2 regions of the Methylosinus sp. PW1 genome follow, and region 2 is predicted to be linked to the other one. Evidence: riboswitches for the same ligand, from Rfam matches in the RefSeq annotation. Region 2 holds a riboswitch; the other holds the start of a gene.
What was found. Region 2 has a riboswitch for thiamine pyrophosphate ahead of thiC (phosphomethylpyrimidine synthase ThiC). Riboswitches for the same ligand answer to the same signal wherever they lie in the genome.

Region 1 (7,246 bases), 970 kb from region 2:
GGGGGCGATCGACAGCATCACCTTCCTGATCCCAATCATGACGCCGAGCTATTTTCGTAGCCATATGTGCCGTGAAGAGTTCGAGGCGTTTCTACTTCGTGAGCGCGCGCTTGGCCTTCCTCGCCTGATTTTGCCAATCTACTACGTCTCAGCCGACGAAATGGACGAGGCGGCCAAGCATCCGGACGATATGGCAACGGTTCTACGAGAGCGAAACTGGTCGGACTGGCGTGAACTGAGATTTCCTCCGCTCGACCATCCGAACATACGCGAACAGATTGCGACACTCGCAAAAACCATCAAGCAGACGATGGTCGAGTTGCGCGCCGAGATTGACGCTGCAACTCAAAGCAAGCTGCAACTGGTCCAAGCCGTGCCGTCACCACCACCTCCCCCTCCGACTGAGGCCGCAGCTCCGCAGTCCGCCATTGTCGAGAATCCGCTTGCGATCCCCGTGGCGCGGGTCGAAAAAGCCTCAGCAAGCGCTCTCAAGCGCGCGCAGAAACAGCCTTACTACGTGTACACGACGAAATTTGACGAGGTGATCAGCCCCCGCCAGCTGATGTCATCTGACGAAAGTCTCCGTCTGCACAAAACTCTCCTTAAAACTATTCGTGCACAGTCCCTGGAATTTGCCGACGCGATCGAAAGCGGAGCCGCCGAGATAGCTGACGTCGCAAACAAGCAGGAAGTTTCGATTTCTATCCTGATTGACAATTCAGGAAGCTTGCGCGGAAAAATGATTGAAGACGTTGCCGCATGGACGTCGATCGCATCCTCGATCATGTCGAGTGCTGGTGTCAGCAACGAGATCTTGGGATTCACCACTAAGGCTTGGAAGGGTGGTCAGTCGAGGGAAATGTGGATATCTGACGGCAGGCCCGCCCTTCCTGGCCGCTTGAATGATCTCCGCCACATTGTATACAAGAGCTTCGACGAGACGTTTCAGGAAGCAGACATCAACTTCTCGGCTATGATTAGGGAGGGCCTTATAAAAGAAAACATCGACGGCGAAGCCCTCTTATGGGCCTATTCCCGTTTGCAGCGCCGTCATGCCGAACGTAAAATCCTCGTTGCTTTGAGCGATGGCGCTCCCGTCGACGATTCAACCGTGTCGGTGAACCCCGCGGCTTTCCTGAATGCCCACCTCCAATCAAGCGCTGCGTGGATAAGGTCGCTGGGCGAAGTTGAGCTTTATGGTGTGGGTATCGGACACAACGTCGACGCCTATTACGGGGCTAGCAGCCCTACACTCGATGATCGACAGATAGGCCCAGACCTCCTGACCCTCCTATCTCTTATTTTGCGCCGTGATATTCCGGCAGTCCGGGCATTCCAGAGAGCAGTTGCGCACCCCGACGAGATACCTACATTGCAGCTATCTCGTCCCGTGAAACGTCGTCGCCGGAAGAAGGCGTCACCCGACGATACCATTTCCTGAATAGCTGTCGTCATCTGTTCGCGCCGCCCCTTGACGCATCCTGAAAATATTCCTATATCCCTCTCGCTCCCGCCGACGCAAGGGCGCGTTCCTCGGGTCATGGACCGCGGGCGGGGGCCGGCTCCATCCGGGACGGCGACCCCCGTCCCTGGACAGGCGGCGCGTCGCCGGGCCGGCGTTTCTCTCCCGTCCATAGGGAGGGCGAGAGCCGTTCCGTGATCCCAGGCATTCGGAAGCGATCGGGTCTTGCCCGTGAAAACCCAGAATTCGCGGGTCCGAAAGCGCCTCGGGACGTCGACGAGAAGGCGAAGCGGCGTTTCGGGACGCTCCGAAACCACGAATATCTCTTCGCGCTGCGGCCGAAAGGTGTCGGAGCGTCCCGAGCCGCCCCTCCTCCCCCGCCGCCGCGAGGCGGCCGGGCGCTTCGGCGTGGGAGGATGATAGTCCTATCCTAAAGCCGTCGCGCATGAGAGGGAACGAGCGCGCTCGGGAGGGGATGCTCCCGAGTCTCGGCAGTTTCACCCATCCCGTCCGGCCGTAGGGCGTTCCATAAAGAACGCCCGTCGCAAGCGCCGGCCGCCCCTCCCCCCTAAAGGGGAGGGTGGATAGGTTGCGCTCGAGGGCTCAGGACATCACCACATTCACCGCGCTCTCGGGCAATTCCTTGCCGAAGCAGCGCTGGTAGAACTCGGCGACGAGCGGACGCTCGAGCTCGTCGCATTTGTTCAGGAAGGTGAGCCGGAAGGCGAAGCCGACATCGCCGAATATCTCGGAATTCTCCGCCCAGGTGATGACCGTGCGCGGGCTCATCACCGTGGAGAGATCGCCGGACATGAAGGCGTTGCGCGAGAGGTCGGCGACGCGCACCATCTTATTGATGGCGTCGCGGCCTTCCTTGGTGGCGTTGAAGCTCTTCACCTTGGCGAGCACGATATTGGTCTCGGCGTCATGCGGCAGATAATTGAGCGTCGAGACGATGGACCAGCGGTCCATCTGGCCCTGATTGATCTGCTGCGTGCCGTGATAGAGGCCCGATGTGTCGCCGAGGCCGACCGTGTTGGCGGTGGCAAAGAGGCGGAAGGCGGGATGCGGACGGATGACGCGGTTCTGATCGAGCAGCGTCAGCCGGCCGGAGACTTCCAGCACGCGCTGAATGACGAACATCACATCCGGGCGGCCGGCGTCATATTCGTCGAAGCACAGCGCGATATTGTGCTGGAGCGCCCAGGGCAGAATGCCGTCGCGGAACTCCGTCACCTGCTTGCCGTCCTTCAGCACGATCGCGTCCTTGCCGACGAGATCGATGCGCGAGACATGGCTGTCCAGATTGACGCGCACGCAAGGCCAGTTGAGCCGCGCGGCCACCTGCTCGATATGCGTCGATTTGCCGGTGCCGTGATAGCCCGTGACCATCACGCGGCGGTTGCGGGCGAAACCGGCGAGAATGGCGAGCGTCGTCTCGCGGTCGAAGAGATAGTCGGGATCCTTGTCCGGGACATGCTCGGTCCGCTCGGAATAGGCGGGAACCTCGAGATCGGAGTCGATGCCGAATAGCTGGCGCACGGAGACTTTGAGGTCCGGCAGGGGCGCGGACCCGGCCGCTTTGTCGCTTGGGGTTGACATTGATCCTCCGTTTCGCCGACGCGCGCTCGCGACATTCGCGCCGGCAAGGCCTGGTCAAACGCTTGTTCAAACGAGCTTGGCGGCCCGCAACGTCTTATATGCGTGAATGATCTCCCGCAGTCTTTCCTCGCAGGAGCGATCTCCGCCATTGGCGTCGGGATGGTGACGTTTGACGAGCTCCTTATAGCGCGTCTTTATCGCCTCCGCACCGGCGGTCTCATCCAATCCGAGCGCATTCAGCGCCTTGATCGTCACCGCCGAATAGCGCGGGCTCGCCTCCGCCTGCGGCCGGGCGCGATGCGCCCGCTGCCGGTAGAGGCCCATCGGATCGGCGAAATTCTCGGGCCGCAGCGGGTCCTCGCGGAAGGAGGCCTGTCCGCGCTTCACGCCCATGGACCAGGTGGGGCGATGGCCGGTGGTGGCGTCGTCCTTCAGGTAACGGGCGACATCCTCGTCGCTCATTCCGTTGAAGTAATTGTATGAATTATTATATTCCCGCACGTGCTCCAGGCAGAAGCAGAAATATTGCCCCTCGCGCAGCCGTCCCATGGGCGCGCGATGGGCGCCCTCCGCCTCGCAGCCGGGGGCGTCGCAGCGAAAACGAGTCTCGCGGCGCTCCTGCCTCTGCTCGGGCTTCACGCGGATACGATCGAAGAGGGGCGAATTCAAATCCATGGCGCTGCATTATGGTAGACTGGCCGCAGGCTGCAAGCGGAACCCGACGCCAATTTCAATCGGCGGGAATTTTGCTTGGACCGAGGCGACGAGGAGGATTCCACTATGGCCGAGCAAGGCAATATCGGCGCCGTCCAGGCCCGCATCCGTTCGAAGCTGACCGAAGGGCTCGCGCCCGTCACCTTGAAGGTGATCGACGAGTCCGACAAGCACGCCGGGCATGGCGGCCACCACCAGGACGGCGAGAGCCATTTTCGAGTCGAGGTGGTGAGCGAGGCGTTCGCGGGCAAGAGGCTCGTCGAGCGGCATCGCATCGTCAACACGCTGCTCGCCGAGGAGCTGGCGACGCGCGTTCACGCTCTGACGATCACGGCGCGCGCTCCGCAGGAGTAGTGGCGGCAGGCGCTCGGCTTCCTCGTCCTTCGAGACGGCGGCTGCGCCGCCTCCTGAGGATGAGGAAACCACCCCATCGCTCGGCCTCCATGGCGGCCCCGCTTGACGCGCGGCCCCACCTGCGCGAATCTCGGTCTCGCCCAGGGGAGCCTCGCCGCCTGCGCGCTGCGGCGCGCGGCAAGAGGCTGAGAGGCCGGATGGCTGGTGACAGCGGCTCGGCGACCCTTCGAACCTGATCCAGTTCGCGCTGGCGTAGGGAGGTCGCATGTTCCTGATATTCCTCGGCCCTATCGGGCCGTATCGATGCTGATCGGCGTGATCGGCGCCGGCGTCGCCGGCCTGACCGCGGCTTTCGAGATCGCTCGCGCCGGCGCGCCCTTCGGCGCCGAGGTCGAGCTGGTGGAGAGAGCGGCGGGGCCGGGCCGCGGCTGCTCGCATTTCGCCGGGGGCATGATCGCGCCCTGGTGCGAATTGGAGAGCGCCGAGCCCATCGTCGCGACGCTCGGCGAGGAGGCGCTCGCCTTCTGGACCAAGGACATTCCCGTCGCGAAAATCGCCGGCAGCCTCGTCGTCGCGCCGCCGCGCGACCGCGCCGAGCTGACCGAATTCTCCCGCCGCACCCGCTGTTTCGAGCGGCTGGACGCCGATGGCCTCGCGGCGCTGGAGCCGGCGCTCGCCGGGCGATTCTCGGCCGGGCTCCATTTTCCGCAGGAGGCGCATCTCGAGCCGCGCGCGGCGATGGCGGCGCTGTTCGAATGTTTGCAGACAATGGACAATGTTCGCATCCGGCTCTGCGCCGATTCTGTCCCGCGGGCGGATTGGATCGTCGATTGCCGCGGCTTCGCCGCGCGCGGCGAGCTGGCGGAGCTGCGCGGCGTCAAGGGCGAGATGCTCGTGCTGCGCAGCGAGGAGATCGAATTGTCCCGCCCCGTCCGCATGCTGCATCCGCGCCACCCGGTCTATGTGGTGCCGCGCGGGCAGGGCGTGTTCATGGTCGGCGCGACGATGATCGAGAATGAGGAGCGCTCCCGCGTCACCGCGCGTTCCATCGTCGAGCTGGTCAATTCGGCCTTCGCCATTCATCCCGCTTTCGCCGAGGCGGAGATCGTCGAGACAGGCTCGGATGTGCGCCCCGCCTTCCCGGACAATCTGCCGCGCATTTCGCGCCAGGGCCGGACGCTCTCTATCAACGGGCTCTATCGGCATGGATTTTTGCTGGCGCCGGCGCTGGCGCGCCGCGTCGCGCGCTTCCTCTTCACGGGCGAGATCTTCCCGGAGGTCATGAATGCGAATCAGGGTGAATGGGCAGACGCTCGAGGTCGAGGCGCCCACATTGGAGCGCCTCATCGAGGAATTGGGCTTTAGCGAGCAGACCATCGCCACGGCGGTGAATCAGGAATTCGTGCGCAGCAAGGATCGCGGCGAGACGCTGCTGGTCGAGGACGATACGATCGAGATCGTCACGCCGCGGCAGGGAGGGTGAGGGGCTCGTCGAACTTGCTACCTCCTCCACGCACTCCATGTTAGGGTCGGCCCATGAGCACGATCGTCACGGAAATCGACAGCGACGTTCAACACGAGTTCGCCTTGCTGAAGGGCGAGTTCAACACCGTGAAATGGATGCTCGCGACCAACATCACGCTCACGCTTCTGGTGCTCGGAAAGCTGTTCCTGCACTGATGGCCGATGCGGTTTCCGGTCGAGCCCCGAACCAGCCGAATGCGATGACTGCGTCTCTCCTCCTCTATGGCGAGGTCCTATCCTCCCGCTTCCTGCTCGGCACGGCGCGCTATCCTTCGCCCGCGATACTCGCCGAGGCGATCCGCGCCGCGGGGGCGGAGGTCGTCACCGTCTCGCTGCGGCGGGAGGCCGGAGGCTCGCGCGCGGGCGAGAGCTTTTGGCGGCTCATTCGCGAGCTGGGCGTGCGCGTGCTGCCCAACACCGCCGGCTGCCGCACGGCCAAGGAGGCCGTCGCCACCGCGCAAATGGCGCGCGAGCTGTTCGGAACCAATTGGATCAAGCTCGAGGTCATCGGCGAGGAGGACACGCTCCAACCGGACGTCTTCGGCCTGGTGGAGGCGGCGCGCATCCTCAGCGACGACGGCTTTTGCGTCTTTCCCTATACGACAGAGGATCTCGTCGTCGCGGAGCGGCTGCTGGACGCCGGCTGCCGCGTGCTGATGCCCTGGGCCGCGCCGATCGGCTCCGGCCGCGGGATCAACAATCTCTTCGGCCTCCGGGCGCTGCGCGCGCATTTTCCCGATACGCCGCTGATCGTGGACGCCGGCCTCGGCGCGCCATCGCAGGCGGCGGCGGTCATGGAGCTCGGCTTCGACGCGGCGCTGCTCAACACGGCGGTGGCGCGCGCCGGCGATCCGATCGCTATGGCGCGAGCCTTCGCGCTCGCCATAGAGGCGGGCCGGGCGGCCTATCTCTCCGGCCTGATGGAGCCGCGCGACATGGCGGCGCCCTCGACGCCCGTGCTCGGCCGCGCCTTCGGCGATGGATTCGAGGCATGAGCGCGATTTCGCTCGATCCCTTCTATCTCATCGTCGATTCCGCCGATTGGCTGCCCCGGCTGTTGCCTTGCGGCGTGCGGCTCGTGCAATTGCGCGTCAAGGATCGGGAGGAGGCGGCGCTGCGCGCGGAGATCGCCCGCGCTCGCGACCTTTGCGCCGCCCATGGCGCGCTGCTCGTCGTCAATGATTATTGGCGGCTCGCCATCGAGCTTTCCTGCGATTTCGTGCATCTCGGCCAGAGCGATCTCGACACGGCCGATATCGCCGCGATCCGCGCGCATGAAATAAGGCTCGGCGTCAGCACGCATGACGAGGCGGAGCTGGAGCGGGCGTTGGCGCTCGCCCCCGATTATATCGCGCTGGGGCCGATCTATCCCACCTTGCTGAAGCAAATGGCCTTCGCCCCGCAGGGGCTGGAGAAGATCGGCGTCTGGAAACGCCGCATCGGCGCGATTCCGCTCGTCGCCATCGGCGGGCTGACGCCGGAGCGCGCCCGCGCGGCGCTGGCGGCGGGGGCGGACAGCGCCTGCGTCGTCACCGATATATTGCGCGCCGCGGAGCCGGAGGCGCGCGCCCGCGAGTGGGTGGAGGCGAC
Region 2 (7,246 bases):
GCGCATCGTCCCGCGGGGCAAATAGGCTGTTTCCGCTGCGACTGTCAATGTAATTGACATTTCGGTGTCGCGCCGAAGACGATGCGGAGAAAGCCTTCGCTGCATTGCAGAAAAAGCTCCCGCCCGCATTTTCTGACGAAAACCGCCGTCGCGCGCCTCATTCCGCGACGTAGATCTGCGCGCCCTTCTCCAAAAATTCCGCGCTCTTTTCGGCGAAGCCCTTCTCCCGCTCGGCGATGGCCGCCGCCTCCTCGCGCAGATCGCGCGTGATCTGCATGGAGCAGAATTTCGGCCCGCACATGGAGCAGAAATGCGCGACCTTATGCGCCTCCTTGGGCAGCGTCTCGTCGTGATAGCGGCGCGCCGTATCGGGATCGAGACCAATGTCGAACTGATCCTCCCAGCGGAAATCGAAACGCGCGCGGCTCATGGCGTTGTCGCGTTCCTGCGCCGCGGGATGGCCCTTGGCGAGATCGGCCGCATGCGCTGCGATGCGATAAGTGATGACGCCGGTCTTCACATCCTCGCGATCGGGCAGGCCGAGATGCTCCTTGGGCGTCACATAGCAGAGCATCGCCGTGCCGAACCAGCCGATCATCGCGGCGCCGATGGCGGAAGTGATGTGATCATAGCCGGGCGCAATGTCGGTGACGAGCGGCCCGAGCGTGTAGAAGGGCGCCTCGCCGCAATCGCGCAGCTGCTTTTCCATATTCACTTTGATCTTGTGCATCGGCACATGGCCGGGGCCTTCGATCATCACCTGGCAGCCCTTGTCCCAGGCGACCTTGGTCAATTCGCCCAGCGTCTCCAGCTCGGCGAATTGCGCTGCGTCATTGGCGTCGGCGATGCAGCCCGGACGCAAACCGTCGCCGAGCGAGAAGGAGACGTCATAGCGGCGCATGATGTCGCAAATCTCGTCGAAGCGCTCATAGAGGAAGCTCTCCGAATGGCGCGACAGGCACCAGCGCGCCATGATCGAACCGCCGCGCGAGACGATGCCGGTGACGCGATCCGCTGTGAGCGGCACATGGGCGAGACGCACGCCGGCGTGAATGGTGAAGTAATCGACGCCCTGCTCCGCCTGCTCGATCAGCGTGTCCTTGAACACTTCCCAATCGAGCTTGGTGGCGTCGCCGCCGACTTTCTCCAGCGCCTGATAGATCGGCACTGTGCCGATGGGCACGGGCGAGTTGCGGATGATCCAGTCGCGGATGTTGTGGATGTTGCGGCCGGTGGAGAGATCCATCACCGTATCGGCGCCCCAGCGGATCGCCCACACCATCTTCTCCACCTCCTCGGCGACCGAGGAGGTGATGGCCGAATTGCCGATATTGGCGTTGACCTTCACCAGGAAATTGCGGCCGATGATCATCGGCTCGGCTTCCGGATGATTGATGTTGGCGGGAATGATGGCGCGACCGCGGGCGATTTCCTCGCGCACGAACTCCGGCGTCACGAAAGCCGGAAGCGCGGCGCCGAAGCCCTCCCCCGCCTCGATCCGCTCCCCCGCCTGCGCGAAGGCGCGCTCGCGGCAGAGATTCTCGCGATGCGCGACATAGATCATCTCCTCGGTGACGATTCCGGCGCGCGCGAATTCGAGCTGCGTCGCCGGCGCCGAGCCGGCGGCGCGGCGAATGGCGCGCGGCGCGGGACAGGGCGGGACCAGCCGATCCTCGCCGACGAAGCCATTGTCCTCCGGCTTCACCGCGCGACCGTCATAGGCCTCGAGCCCGGCGCGGCTCTCCAGCCAGCGTCGCGCCGCCGGCAGGCCGGCCGCGAGATCGGGCGTGAAATCGGCGCAGCTATAGGGACCGGACGGGTCATAGACGCGCAGAGGCGCGTCGCCGGCGGAGGGGTGAAGCGCGATCTCGCGGACGGGAACGCGAATATCCTCGCGGCCGCGCGGCGCGAAATAGAGCTTGCGCGAGGCGCCGATCGGCCCGGTGGTCACGCTCTGGGGCGTCGTCGGGCGCTTGTCCTGCACGTTCATCGTCGCGCTCCATTGGTTCTGAGGATGGGCGGCGGGCGATGAAGTCGGGCGCGCCGTCCCGAAAAATCGGGCGTCGCGTCCTGCTGGCCTTCCCTCGCGCCGGCATTACCCGGATCAGGTTCGATGGGTGCTTCTCAGCCGCTCCTCTCGGAGAGGCGCCCCTCGCCATGCCGTGATTTTATCCGTGGCCTCGGATCGCGGCAAGCCGGCAATCATGCGCTGTGGCAAAAACGTGACAGACCTCGAATTATTCACGGAAATCCGGGCGACGGCGCTGTCGCGGGGCGAGCGCTCTGCTAGGGTCTCGGACAATAGTGAGTCGTGTGATGAGAACGCCGCCGGGTTGCCGAGTGCTTCTAAATGGCGTGTGAACGGCGACCGAAATCTGGGGCGGGGCGATAGATAATGAACGGATATTCCTGGCGTAATTTCGTCTCGGCGACGGCTCTGACAGTCTCTCTCACGGCTCCTGCGCTCGCGGCGGACGGCTATTTTCTGATCGGCTATGGCCCGCGTCAGAAGGCGCTGGGCGGCGCCGGCGTCGCCGATTCGCGGGATTCCATGGCGATCTCGATCAATCCGGCCGGCATTGTCGATCTCGAGCGCCAGATGCATCTGGGCATCACCGCCCTCATGCCCGAGCGCGGCTATTCCACCGAGGGGCGGCCCAAAGTGGTGGCGCCCGGCGATATTCGCAGCGGCCGTCCGATCTTTCCGGTGCCGAACAGCGGATATGTTTCGCCGATCGACGCCAATTCGTCCTGGGGCACGGCGTCCTACGGCAATGGCGGCATCGCCACTTCTTTCGATTTCGGCCATTATCACCCGCCGCTCGGCGGCCCGTTCGGCGGCGGCTACGCCGGCGTCAATCTGGAGCAGTCCTTCACCAGCTTCGCCTATGCGCAAAAATTCGGCTCGCTGGCGATCGGCATAGCGCCGACGATCGCGGTGCAGATGATCAATCTCCAGGGCCTCAAATCCTTCTCGCCCTATTCGAGCGACATGTATCGCCTGTCGGACAATGGCTACGATTGGTCCTTCGGCGGCGGCATGCGCTTCGGCATGCAATGGCGCGTGACGGATCAATTTCGCATCGGCGCCGCCGCGTCGACGCCCATGTTCATGACGCGCTTCGCCAAATATGCCGGCCTTTTCGCCGATGGCGGGCGCTTCGACATTCCCGCCTCGATCACCGCCGGCGTCGCCTATGACGTCACGCCCGATCTGACGGTGATGGCCGACTGGCGCCATATTTTCTATTCGGGCGTCTCCTCGGTGAGCAATCCGAGCTTCCCGGTCCTCTATCACTCGCTCGGCTCGTCGAATGGCCCCGGCTTCGGCTGGAAGGACACCGATTCGGCGTCCTTCGGCGTCGAATGGCGCGCTCAGCCGGGGCTCGCCCTACGTCTCGGCTATCATTATGCGACCAATCCGATACCGACGAACAGCGTGACGCTGAACATACTGGCTCCGATCATCAATGCGCATCACGCGAGCGCCGGCGTGAGCTACGCCATCACCAAAAATTCGACGATCGACGTCGCCTTCGTCTATGGCTTCAAGAACAGCGTCCGCGGGCGCGAGGCGCTGCCGCAGACGCCGGCGACGCCGTTCGGGGCCTATAATCCTGCCGCCAACGTCAATATCTGGCTGCGCGGAACCGAAGTCTCCATCGGCTGGAACTACAAATTCGACCTCGGCGACGATTCTTTCATCCCGACCCATCTCTGAAGACAGGTCGGCGGCGGCGAGAGCCGAGCGCGCCTGACCAGCCCAAGAGAAAAAGCAAAAGGCCGCGGCCCGCCAGACGGCGGCCGTGGCCTTTTCGCATGTCTCAGCCGATGACGATTTTCGGCGGCGCCTTGCGCGACTGCGTTTCCAGCAGGTTCTTCACCTTGGCGGCGAGCTCCTTGTAGATCGCCGCATGCGGGCCTTCCGGCGCGGAGGCGACGACCGGCGTGCCGGCGTCCGAGGTCTGGCGAATGGTGAGATCGAGCGGCACCTCGCCGAGGAAGGGGACGCCCAGCGCCTCGGCGTCCTTCCGCGCGCCGCCATGGGAGAAGATGTCGGTGCGGCCGCCGCAATGCGGGCAGAGGAAATAGCTCATATTCTCGATAATGCCGAGAATGGGCGTCGAGACCTTCTGGAACATGGCCACGCCGCGGCGCGCGTCGATCAGCGCCAGATCCTGCGGCGTCGAGACGACGACCGCGCCGGCGAGCGGCACTTGCTGCGCCATGGTCAGCTGCGCGTCGCCGGTGCCGGGCGGCATGTCGACGACGAGCGCGTCCAGCTCGCCCCAAGCGACCTCGCCCAGCATCTGGCCGAGCGCCTGCGCCACCATCGGCCCGCGCCAGACCATGGGCACATCCTCCTCGACCAGAAAGCCGATGGACATGATCTTGATCCCATAGGCCTCGAGCGGAATCATCTTATTGCCGACGACCTCGGGCTTGCCGCTGAGGCCGAACAGGCGCGGCGCGGAGGGGCCGTAGATGTCGGCGTCGAGCAGGCCGACGCGCCAGCCCTGCGCCGCGAGGCCGAGCGCCAGATTGGCGGAGGTTGTCGATTTTCCGACGCCGCCTTTGCCCGAGGAAACCGCGACGATATATTTGATCTTCTCGATCGCGGCGATGGTCTTGCGCTGCGGCGCCTGTCCCGGCGGCGGCGCGGCGGGCGCCGGCGCCCGCTCGGCGGTCAGCGTCACGATCGCCGCCTCTATCCCCGGCACGGTCTTCACAGCGCCCTCCACGGCGACGCGCAGCACCTCGAGCTCCTTGGCGCGCGCCGGATCGCCGGTGAGCGAGACGAAGGCCTTGGCCCCCGACACATTGACTCCGCTGACGAGGCCGGCCGCGACAATCGACTTGCCGTCCGGACCGGCGACGCTCTCCAGCGCTTTCAAGACTGATGCTTCATCGGCCACTGTCTTCGCCTTTCGCACGAACCCGCATCCGACGCCCTCACGAGGAGGGCGTCTTTTGGAAGCGTTCTACGCAATCGGTATGCCGATATTCGGCCGATGCGTCTACGGGTCCGCGCGCTGGCGCGTCACGCCCGCTGCTTCTGAACGAGAGCATTGCGGATGAGGCCGACGATGGCGGTGACGATCGCGCCCGACACGCCGCCGCCGACGAGCTGTCCCGCGAAAACGGCGATATCGAATCCGCCATTGCCCGCCGCCCCGGCGAGCGCCGGAATGAGCGAGGTGAGGATGGAGCCGCCGCCCGCGCCGCCGAGCGCGCCGATGATGGCGTTGGCGATTGGGCCGAGATCGAAACTCTTATTGGCCTTGGCGACGCCGGAGCCGCCGGCCGCGCCGGCAAAGAGCTGGATGATGAGATTGATGAGCGTCTCGGACATGGGCTGCGCCTTTCGTTAATGGTTTACGACCGTAACGAACTCGCGCGCGATGGCGGATTATCAACCCTGCCGGGACTGACAGCGGCGGATTGCTCGCGTCGCGGGCGCCTGGCTCGAGCGCGAACCGCCACGGACCCGCGCTCGCTTTATTCCTTCTCGGCTCTCGGCGTAGGGGAATGATCGGGATCACGCTATCCGCGAGGGCAGCACCGATCGTTATCCGCATTTTCTTGCGATCTCTGGATCGGAGGGCACGGCGAGTCGCCGTAAGAGCAAAATACGCAGCAATCGCCGGCCTTGGGCCGAAGCATCGCCTTGCACTTCTTGCATTCGTAAAAGACGACGCAAGCGTCCGCCGGCATCGCTTCAGCGGATTTATGGCCGCAGAATGGACAGGTTATCGTAGACACGAGATGCATCGGGTTGCCTTATTCGGCCGACCCGACGTGCGCCGACGCTCGCTCACTTTCGATTGACGGCGGGGGACGATTTGAAAAGACCGAGTCGGCCTCTATCCGCTCACGCTCTCGAAAGTCATATGCTCAAGATGAGCAATGGTCGGAGTGGCGGGATTCGAACCCACGACCCCTTGTCCCCCAGGTTCATATTCACGATCGGCGAACTCTCGCTGATTCATGATGTTATGATGTGGATCATCCCGCTGTGCGGGACTTTTTGCGGGATTTCGACGCGGCCTCCATGCCGGCGGCGACCTCCTCGTCCAGCACATGGGCGTAGCGCGTCGTCGTCTCTATCTTGGAATGATGGAGGGCGCGCTGGACGAGCCGGAGGTTGCCGGTCTCCCGGAGCAGCTTGGTCGCGAAGTCGTGGCGCAGGTCGTGGAAGCGGAGGTCGGACGGTAGAGAGGGGCCGGAGGCGCGGGGGCGCTTGGCGCGGCGCCAGAGGGTTTTTAGGCCGGAGGGGGTTATGGGCAGGCGGGCGCCCTTGGGGTGGCCCTTCTGCCCTTTTTTGTCCCGCTTGGCGCGGGCGGCGGCGTAGGTGAAAACAAAATCGGTCGGATTGGCCATTTCGGCCATCAGGATGGCGCGCATCTCCGAGGTGATCGGATGGTCGATCGCCTTGCCGCCCTTGCCGATCGTCCGAAGGCGGCCGGCGACGAGATCGACCTCAATCTTGCGGAGCAGGCACTCGGCCATGCGCAGGCCGGAGGCGCGGGCGAATTCGACGAGAGGGCGATAAGTCCGCCCGAATCGCCTCCTCGAGCGCGCCCTCCTCCCCTGTCCGCACCTCGCGGACGCGCTCGGACGTCTCCGGCAGAAGATGCTGGCTCCATTTCGGCTCGCGGGGAAAGGAGCGGCTCCAAAAATTTCGGGCGCGATTGAAGAGCTTCTGCAGGACCTCGACCGTCGAGCGATTGACCGTCGCCGGCGAGACGAGCGGCGCCGCGATCATCTTTCCCTTATTCGCCGGATCGGCGATCTTGCGGCGGCCTTTGACCGTCTGCGCCCGCCGCCAGGCGACGAGCTGGGCGATGTCGTCGTCGGTGATCTCATCGAGCCGCTTGCCGTCGCCGAAATAATCCTGCAGCCGGATCAGGTTTTTCAGCGTCGTATTCGAGGCCGCATGATGCTTGCCGACCTCCTCGAAATAGCGGACGGCGGCGGAGGCGATCGTGAGCGGGGCGCCCTGGGCCGACCTTTCGGCCTCGATGTCGGCTTTGGCCTTGGCTTTGGCCGCAGCCTCTATTTCTTTTGCTTCGCGGCGGTTCGCCGTGCCAGCTCCGCCCGTAAATCGACGACCGGCGAGCTGGAAGTCGTAGCTGTAGACCGTTTGGCCTTGGCGTTTGAAGACTGACATTTCGGCGTCTCGAACTGCTTGCGGGAGCGCGCAAAGGCCTCGATGTCCGCCGGATCGAAGGCGCAGCGCTCACGC

Region 1: another riboswitch for thiamine pyrophosphate. It lies ahead of K369_RS17290 (FAD-dependent oxidoreductase); the one in region 2 lies ahead of thiC (phosphomethylpyrimidine synthase ThiC).

What each region holds. Positions count from the first base shown of each region.
Region 1 covers NZ_JQNK01000009.1:1,582,872-1,590,117, reverse strand. The annotation lists gene K369_RS24865 (TIR domain-containing protein) at 1-1,441, shown strand, start outside; gene cobS (cobaltochelatase subunit CobS) at 2,066-3,064, opposite strand; gene K369_RS17300 (J domain-containing protein) at 3,131-3,739, opposite strand; gene K369_RS17295 (BolA family transcriptional regulator) at 3,845-4,132, shown strand; TPP riboswitch at 4,265-4,408, shown strand; gene K369_RS17290 (FAD-dependent oxidoreductase) at 4,436-5,497, shown strand; gene thiS (sulfur carrier protein ThiS) at 5,466-5,615, shown strand; gene K369_RS26615 (hypothetical protein) at 5,669-5,812, shown strand; gene K369_RS17280 (thiazole synthase) at 5,857-6,651, shown strand; gene K369_RS17275 (thiamine phosphate synthase) at 6,648-7,246, shown strand, end outside.
Region 2 covers NZ_JQNK01000009.1:608,817-616,062, forward strand. The annotation lists gene thiC (phosphomethylpyrimidine synthase ThiC) at 158-1,990, opposite strand; TPP riboswitch at 2,064-2,163, opposite strand; gene K369_RS12150 (OmpP1/FadL family transporter) at 2,396-3,721, shown strand; gene K369_RS12155 (Mrp/NBP35 family ATP-binding protein) at 3,825-4,916, opposite strand; gene K369_RS12160 (hypothetical protein) at 5,042-5,353, opposite strand; gene K369_RS27690 (GDCCVxC domain-containing (seleno)protein) at 5,545-5,772, opposite strand; gene xerC (tyrosine recombinase XerC) at 6,007-6,510, opposite strand; gene K369_RS27700 (hypothetical protein) at 6,482-7,171, opposite strand; gene K369_RS28260 (helix-turn-helix domain-containing protein) at 7,057-7,246, opposite strand, start outside.